DNA from 3 places in the Paenibacillus riograndensis SBR5 genome. Region 1 is predicted to be linked to each of the others. Evidence: predicted binding sites of a transcription regulator. Region 1 holds the regulator's gene; each other region holds the start of a gene.
The links. Region 1 encodes Rex, which represses fermentation and respiration genes when NADH is low (regulators of the CRP and FNR family bind a similar motif). Its sites were predicted from a motif close to TTGTGAAATATTTCACAA; they were not measured.
Positions count from the first base shown of each region.

Region 2: the regulator Rex is predicted to act here: its motif matches at 1,196-1,213, upstream of PRIO_RS01460 (phosphoketolase family protein).
Region 3: the regulator Rex is predicted to act here: its motif matches at 1,356-1,373, upstream of PRIO_RS17875 (nitrate reductase subunit alpha).

Region 1 is NZ_LN831776.1:5,157,252-5,159,525, reverse strand. It holds gene dinG (ATP-dependent DNA helicase DinG) at 1-602, shown strand, start outside; gene PRIO_RS21840 (redox-sensing transcriptional repressor Rex) at 920-1,573, shown strand; gene PRIO_RS21835 (amidohydrolase) at 1,560-2,274, shown strand, end outside.
Region 2 is NZ_LN831776.1:298,847-301,120, forward strand. It holds gene PRIO_RS01460 (phosphoketolase family protein) at 1-1,081, opposite strand, end outside; gene PRIO_RS01465 (GntR family transcriptional regulator) at 1,349-2,071, opposite strand.
Region 3 is NZ_LN831776.1:4,259,226-4,261,499, reverse strand. It holds gene hmpA (NO-inducible flavohemoprotein) at 1-81, opposite strand, end outside; gene PRIO_RS17885 (RrF2 family transcriptional regulator) at 233-727, shown strand; gene PRIO_RS17880 (hemerythrin domain-containing protein) at 679-1,104, opposite strand; gene PRIO_RS17875 (nitrate reductase subunit alpha) at 1,431-2,274, shown strand, end outside.

The DNA.
Region 1 (2,274 bases):
GGTTTGTCGATAAGCTGGTGCATTCGCTGGCGGAGGCTGCAGTGGCGACCCAGGGCCGGATGCTGGTGCTGTTCACATCTTATAAAATGCTGCGCCAGGTCTATGATCCTCTGAAGGAGGCGCTTGCCTCCCAGGACATCGCTGTTCTGGGTCAGGGTGTAGAGGGCGGAAGCCGCAGCAAGCTGATCCGGCGTTTTCAGGACAGTGCCGCCTCCGTGCTGCTCGGGACAAGCAGTTTCTGGGAAGGGGTAGATATTCCCGGTGAGGCGCTGACCTGTCTGGCTATTGTCAGGCTGCCGTTTCAACCGCCTAACCATCCGCTTGCTGAGGCGAAGGCTGAGCTGCTGCAGGCGCAGAAAAAGAACCCGTTTATGAAGCTGTCGGTTCCCCAGGCGGTCATCCGGTTCAAGCAGGGCTTCGGCAGACTGGTTCGCACTGCACAGGACCGGGGAATTGTTATTGTATATGATACCAGGGTTATCGAATCTTATTATGGAAAGTACTTCCTGTACTCACTCCCTGGACCCAAAATGGAGCATATGCTCACCGATCAGATGGTCCCGCGTATCGCCGAATGGCTTGAAGACGGCAGTGTGTCCTGATTCCACTATACGTTCAAATTTAATTATTTAGAAATTATGATTTTTTCTGTTGCGGAGAAGGTGTGCGCCGCAGGGGCTAGTCCAGAAATAACGGCAGAAATGCCGTTGTTGGAGCGTTGAAGGTCGGCTAGTCCAGAAATAACGGCAGAAATGCCGTTGTAAGAGCACCGCAGGCTGGCTAGTTTGTTCATGGATGTTGTACAGAGAATCATTCCTTAGGCGCCTTCTGTTTTGAAGGGGCGCCGGGAATGATTACTAATTAGCTGCAGCTCTTTAAATTTAAGGTTACGCTAACAATACTTTTAGGAGGAGAAAATATGAAATCGGATAAAATATCAGAGGCCGTGGTGCGCAGGCTGCCTGTGTACCTGCGTTTCCTGAACGATCTCCAGAAGCGTGAAATCTCCACCGTGTCTTCGCAGGAGCTGGGACAGAAGCTGGATCTGAATCCGGCGCAAATCCGCAAGGATTTGGCCTATTTCGGCGATTTCGGCAGAAAAGGCATCGGTTACGATGTATCGTATCTGATTGAGAAAATCCGCCATATCCTGAAGCTTGACCAGCAGATCAATGTGGCACTCGTGGGTGCAGGTAATCTTGGACACGCTTTATCCAATTACAATGCCTATTTGAAGGACACGATGAAAATCACCGCGGTCTTTGATTCCTATCCCCCCAAGATCGGGCAGAAAATCAACTCGCTGACGGTTCAGCCTATGGAAGAGCTGGGGAGCACAATCCGCGAGCAGGGCATCCGCATCGGCATTATCACTGTACCGGACAGCGAAGCGCAGAACGTTGCAGATATCCTGGTGGATTCAGGCATCGAGGCAATCCTCAATTTTGCACCGGTGATTTTGAAAACGCCTGCCAACATCCGGATTCATGCCGCTGATTTTACTACTGATTTGCAGAGCTTGGCTTATTATTTGCATGATGGAAAGGACGAGGCGGAAGATGAGCAGCAATAAAACTGTAATTGTAAATGGGCGTTTCCTGGTGCCGGGAACGGCGCAGCCTGTCCTTAGCGGTTATATGACTATAGAAAAGGATCTCATCACATACATAGGAGAAGTCAAGCCTGTCATAGAAGAAGGTACTCAGACCATTGACGGCAGCCGTCTGCTGTTCATGCCGGGTCTGGTCAATACCCATGGCCATACGGCGATGTCCCTGCTGCGCGGCTACGGGGATGATATGGTGCTGCAGAATTGGCTGCAGGAAAAAATGTGGCCTATGGAAGAAAAATTCACCGGAGACGATGTCTATTGGGGCACCGCCTTGTCTGTGCTGGAAATGCTGAAAGGCGGCACAACCACCTTCCTGGATATGTATGACCACATGGACCGTGTGGCCGAGGTTACCGAGCAATCAGGCATCCGTGCCGTGCTGATGCGCGGGGTGATCGGGCTCTGTCCGGAGGACGTGCAGAACCATAAGCTGGCGGAAGCGGTTGCTTTTGCGCGGAACTGGCACGGAAAAGCGGACGGAAGAATCACAACGATGATTTCACCGCATGCCCCGTACACCTGTCCGCCGGAGTTTTTTGTGAAGTTTGTGCAAGCCGCCCATGATCTGGACCTGCCTATGCATACCCACATGTCGGAAACCCGGCGGGAAGTCGAGCAGAATGCGGCCGATTACGGTTTGCGTCCGGTGGCGCATCTGGAGA
Region 2 (2,274 bases), 3.1 Mb from region 1:
GTCTGTCGCCAGTAGGCAGGATTTCAGCAAGCTCTGCATTCAAACGGCCATTCTGGTCGAATAATTCTTCCGGTCTGTAGCTGTTCAGCCAATCGAGCAGTGCAGGAGCGTGCTTCATGTTCTTCTGATCCACTGGAATCGGAACCTGGTGGGCACGGAACGAGCCTTCGTTCGGCACTTTATCCCATTCTTTCGGGCCGGTCCAGCCTTTAGGGGTACGGAACACAAGCATCGGCCATACCGGGCGGGTGGTGTCATTGTTTTCACGCGCGTTCTTCTGGATTGCTGCAATTCGCTCGATGATGGTGTCCAGAACCTTCGCCATTTCCGGATGCATCAGTTCAGGATTTTCACCTTCTACAAAAAAAGGCTCCCAGCCCATGCCTGTAAAATAAGCGGTTAACTCCTCTTTCGACATCCGGGACAGAACAGTCGGGTTGCTGATCTTGAAGCCGTTCAAATGCAGAATCGGCAGCACTGCGCCGTCTGTAATCGGATTGATGAACCGGTTGGAGAGCCAGGAAGCCGCCAGCGGTCCGGTTTCAGCTTCACCATCACCCACAACCACGGCAGAGATCAGATCCGGGTTATCCAGAATCGCACCCACGCTGTGGGACAGGGAGTAGCCGAGCTCTCCGCCTTCATGAATCGACCCTGGAGTTTCCGGAGCCGCATGTGATGCCACACCGCCAGGGAAGGAGAATTGCTTGAACAATTTTTTGAGACCAGGGATATCCTGCGTGATTTCCGGGTAGATTTCGGTGTAGCTTCCATCCAGATAGGAGTTGGATACCATGACCTGGCCGCCATGGCCCGGACCTTCAACATAGAACATATCCAGATCATATTTGCAAATCACGCGGTTCAGATGGGCATAAATAAAGTTCTGGCCGGGAATGGTTCCCCAGTGTCCAATAGGCTTAACCTTGACATCTGCATCCTTCAATGGTTCTCTTAACAACGGGTTATCCTTCAAATACAGCTGTCCTACCGATATGTAGTTAGTTGCACGCCAGTAAGCGTCGAGTTTGGCCAAGTACGTTTTTGATGAATAATCCACAGGCAGAGTTGACAATCCCATTTCAATCCACTCCTAATCCATTTTTCTTTTTTCTGAACCTAATTACTTCCACAAGTACATCATACCTCTGGGTTTATAAAATTCAATCATTTTAACAATTGATACGGTCCAATTTTGTGAAATTTTGAACATAGTATAAAATACGGAGCTAATTATTTGTAAAAAAATCTTTATTTTTATAAATATGTGACTAAATGTATGAATCTATGTATCCTAAAAAATACAAAAAAAGACCAGGGAATCCTCCCCGGCCTGATCGTCAGAACGTTATTGAACCGATACAAATGTATTGAATTTCAGATATTTGTAATGAAACCGCATATGCGAAAATTCGAAGGGCGTGCCATTATCCAGGAAGAATATTCCCTCCATAATCCCCACAGGTTCATTGTCCTGCAGATGGAGCAGCTCTTGATCATGGGTCCCGGACGGCTCGGCAAAAATGGATAAAAAGGATTTGGTCACCGCCAGATTCCGCGACTCCTCCAAATAATGAAAGATCGAGCCTTCGATAATCGTCTGGTCCAGATTCTGGACAATTTTGATCGGAATATAGCCCGTTTCGATCATAAACGGCTCGTCATCGAACAGGCGCAGGCGGATAATTTTGTATACAAAATCATGGGGCTGCAAAAACAAATCCCGCTGCAGCTCTTCCGTAGGCCGGATCACCTCGAAATTCAGCACTTTGACCTTAGGCTTTTTGCCATCCATCTGAAAGTTGTCGGTAACCCCCAGATTAGTACCCTCGTAGTTAAAGATCGATTCATTTTTTATGTATAACGGGTTGATAAAGGTGCCTGAGCCCCTTTTTTTGAAAATAATTCCCGAATTCTCCATCTTCATCAGCGCACGTTTGATCGAACTGCGGCTCACCTGGTAAGTTTCGCTGAGACTGCGTTCATCCGGCAACCTCATATCGGCAAACTGTCCCGCAAAGATCTTCATTTTGAGGTCATCAATAATTTGCTTATAGACAAATTGGCTCATGGGGTACTCCTTTTTGAAATCTATACAGAACTAAACATTCACGATTAAATATATCATAATTAGGACAGGGTTCATACCGGACGGACGAAATAGAACGTTTTCCTACAAATGTGGCTCGTGTAAGCGTCTTTATTGTAAAGTTATGTTCCATATACTCTGTTATTTTGTTACTTCTGGCCGTTTTCCTGATCTGCTATTCTGGA
Region 3 (2,274 bases), 900 kb from region 1:
CACCGATGTAATGGCTGTGCCGTGTTCCGCTAATACAGGGGCTGTGGATTTGACAATATCGCGTGTTTGTTTGGATAAGATAACCGTTCACTCCTCTCATTATTACAAATTTAATATATACTCTTTTATAGTTAAAAGATATATTTAAAATACCACTTTAACAAAATCGACAATTTTTATGGTATCATTTGTAACAAAGATCACATACTGCAATCAAGGGATGGTGAATCGAATGAGACTAACCCTGTACACAGATTTCTCTTTGCGGGTCCTCATGTATCTCGGGACGAAGGAGCAGAGTGAGCTGTCAACCATACAAGACATTTCAAACGCCTATCATATCTCCAAAAATCATTTGATGAAGGTATCCCATGAACTTGGGCAAGCAGGGTATATTGAAACGGTAAGAGGCAGAGGAGGGGGAATCCGGCTGGCCAAGGCGCCTGAGCTGATTAACATTGGAGAAGTTGTGCGCCGGATGGAAGATGATTTTCATCTGGTAGAATGCTTTGACCCTTCCGGCAACAACTGTCCGATCTCTCCGGCGTGCGGATTAAAGGGAGTGCTTGGCAGAGCATTGGCTGCTTATTTGCAGGTGCTCAGTGAATATACGTTACAGGATTTATTGCTGAATAAGCATGATCTGCAGGCTATTTTTCAAAGAGAATCAAGTAACGATTATACTGACGGCTCCTCCAGCAGCAGCCTTTCCTCATCCCGGCTATGAATAGCGTTCACCACTAAAAGGGCATGAAACTGCTGAATAACCTCCGGTGTAAGGCCGTCTTCATTAAGCATACTTTTGATATCCGCAACGATTGTGCGAAGCAGCTCATGATCACGGGTTAGCTTCGTTACAGCATCCTGCAGGCTCGGGTGATTAGCTGCCATCTCCGGGTAGAATCCTTCTTCCTCTGCTTCCGCGTGGCTGAGTATCCTGGTTTCCCAGTACTCGACGAGGTGATCAGCCGCTTGGCGCGCGACCTCTAATTCGTGAATCTCCAGCAGGTTCTCAACTTCTTCCGTCTTGGCAACTGCTCCGGACAGCCCGCCTTGATGAATCGCATGATGGGCGTTCAGCTGGCGTAATGAGGGTCCTGTCATTGTTCATCCTCCCCAATTTTTTCTGAATATATTCAGTATAGCATATAGAAAAGCAGTGAAAATTCCGGTTAGGACATCCCCCGTGCAAAAAGAGGGAACTCCCTAACGGCTTAGCGGATATCCTTTCTGACGATAACATGCGAGAAGCTCACCTCTTGAAGAGGCGGGCTTTTTTGCTTTTGGCGGAATCAAGGGATTTCCCGCGGGACTATAGGACATTCCCTAATGGGAACTCATGCCCCGGACCTCCATAATGAAATTATTCAAATGAAAAGTGAGTGTGACTCTTCCATGTCCTTCATTCTGCAAAGGAGTGTTCGTAAGCAATGAAGAAAAAATACGGTCTTAACTTTTTTAAACCGGTCGAAAGTTATTCCGGGAACTGGTCCATTCTGGAGGAAAAAAACAGGGATTGGGAAGATATGTACCGCCAGCGCTGGTCCCATGATAAGGTAGTCCGCACTACACACGGGGTCAACTGTACAGGTTCCTGCAGCTGGAAGGTTTTTGTGAAGAACGGGATCATCACCTGGGAGAACCAGCAGATTGACTACCCGTCCTGCGGACCCGATATGCCGGAGTTTGAACCCAGGGGCTGTCCCAGAGGGGCGACCTTTTCCTGGTACGAATACAGCCCGCTCCGGGTGAAATATCCCTACATGAGAGGGAAGCTGTGGCGGCTCTGGAAGGCTGCATTACTTGAGCATGATAATCCTGTGGATGCATGGGCAAGCATCGTGGAAGACCCCGCGAAAGCCGGTTCCTACAAAAAAGCCCGCGGCAAAGGCGGCCATATCCGTGTAGCCTGGGAGGATGCGCTCCGTCTGATCTCAGCCCAGCTGATCTATACGATCCGCAAATACGGGCCGGACCGGATTGCAGGCTTCACTCCGATTCCGGCCATGTCCATGGTCAGCTATGCTTCGGGTGCGCGGTTCATCTCGCTGCTTGGCGGGCAGATGCTCAGCTTCTACGACTGGTATGCGGATCTGCCTCCGGCTTCACCGCAGATTTGGGGCGAGCAGACGGATGTTCCTGAATCCTCCGACTGGTATAATGCCGGCTATCTGATGATGTGGGGCTCCAATGTGCCGCTTACCCGTACACCGGATGCCCACTTTATGACCGAAGTGCGCTATAAAGGAACCAAAGTGGTGTCGGTGGCGCCGG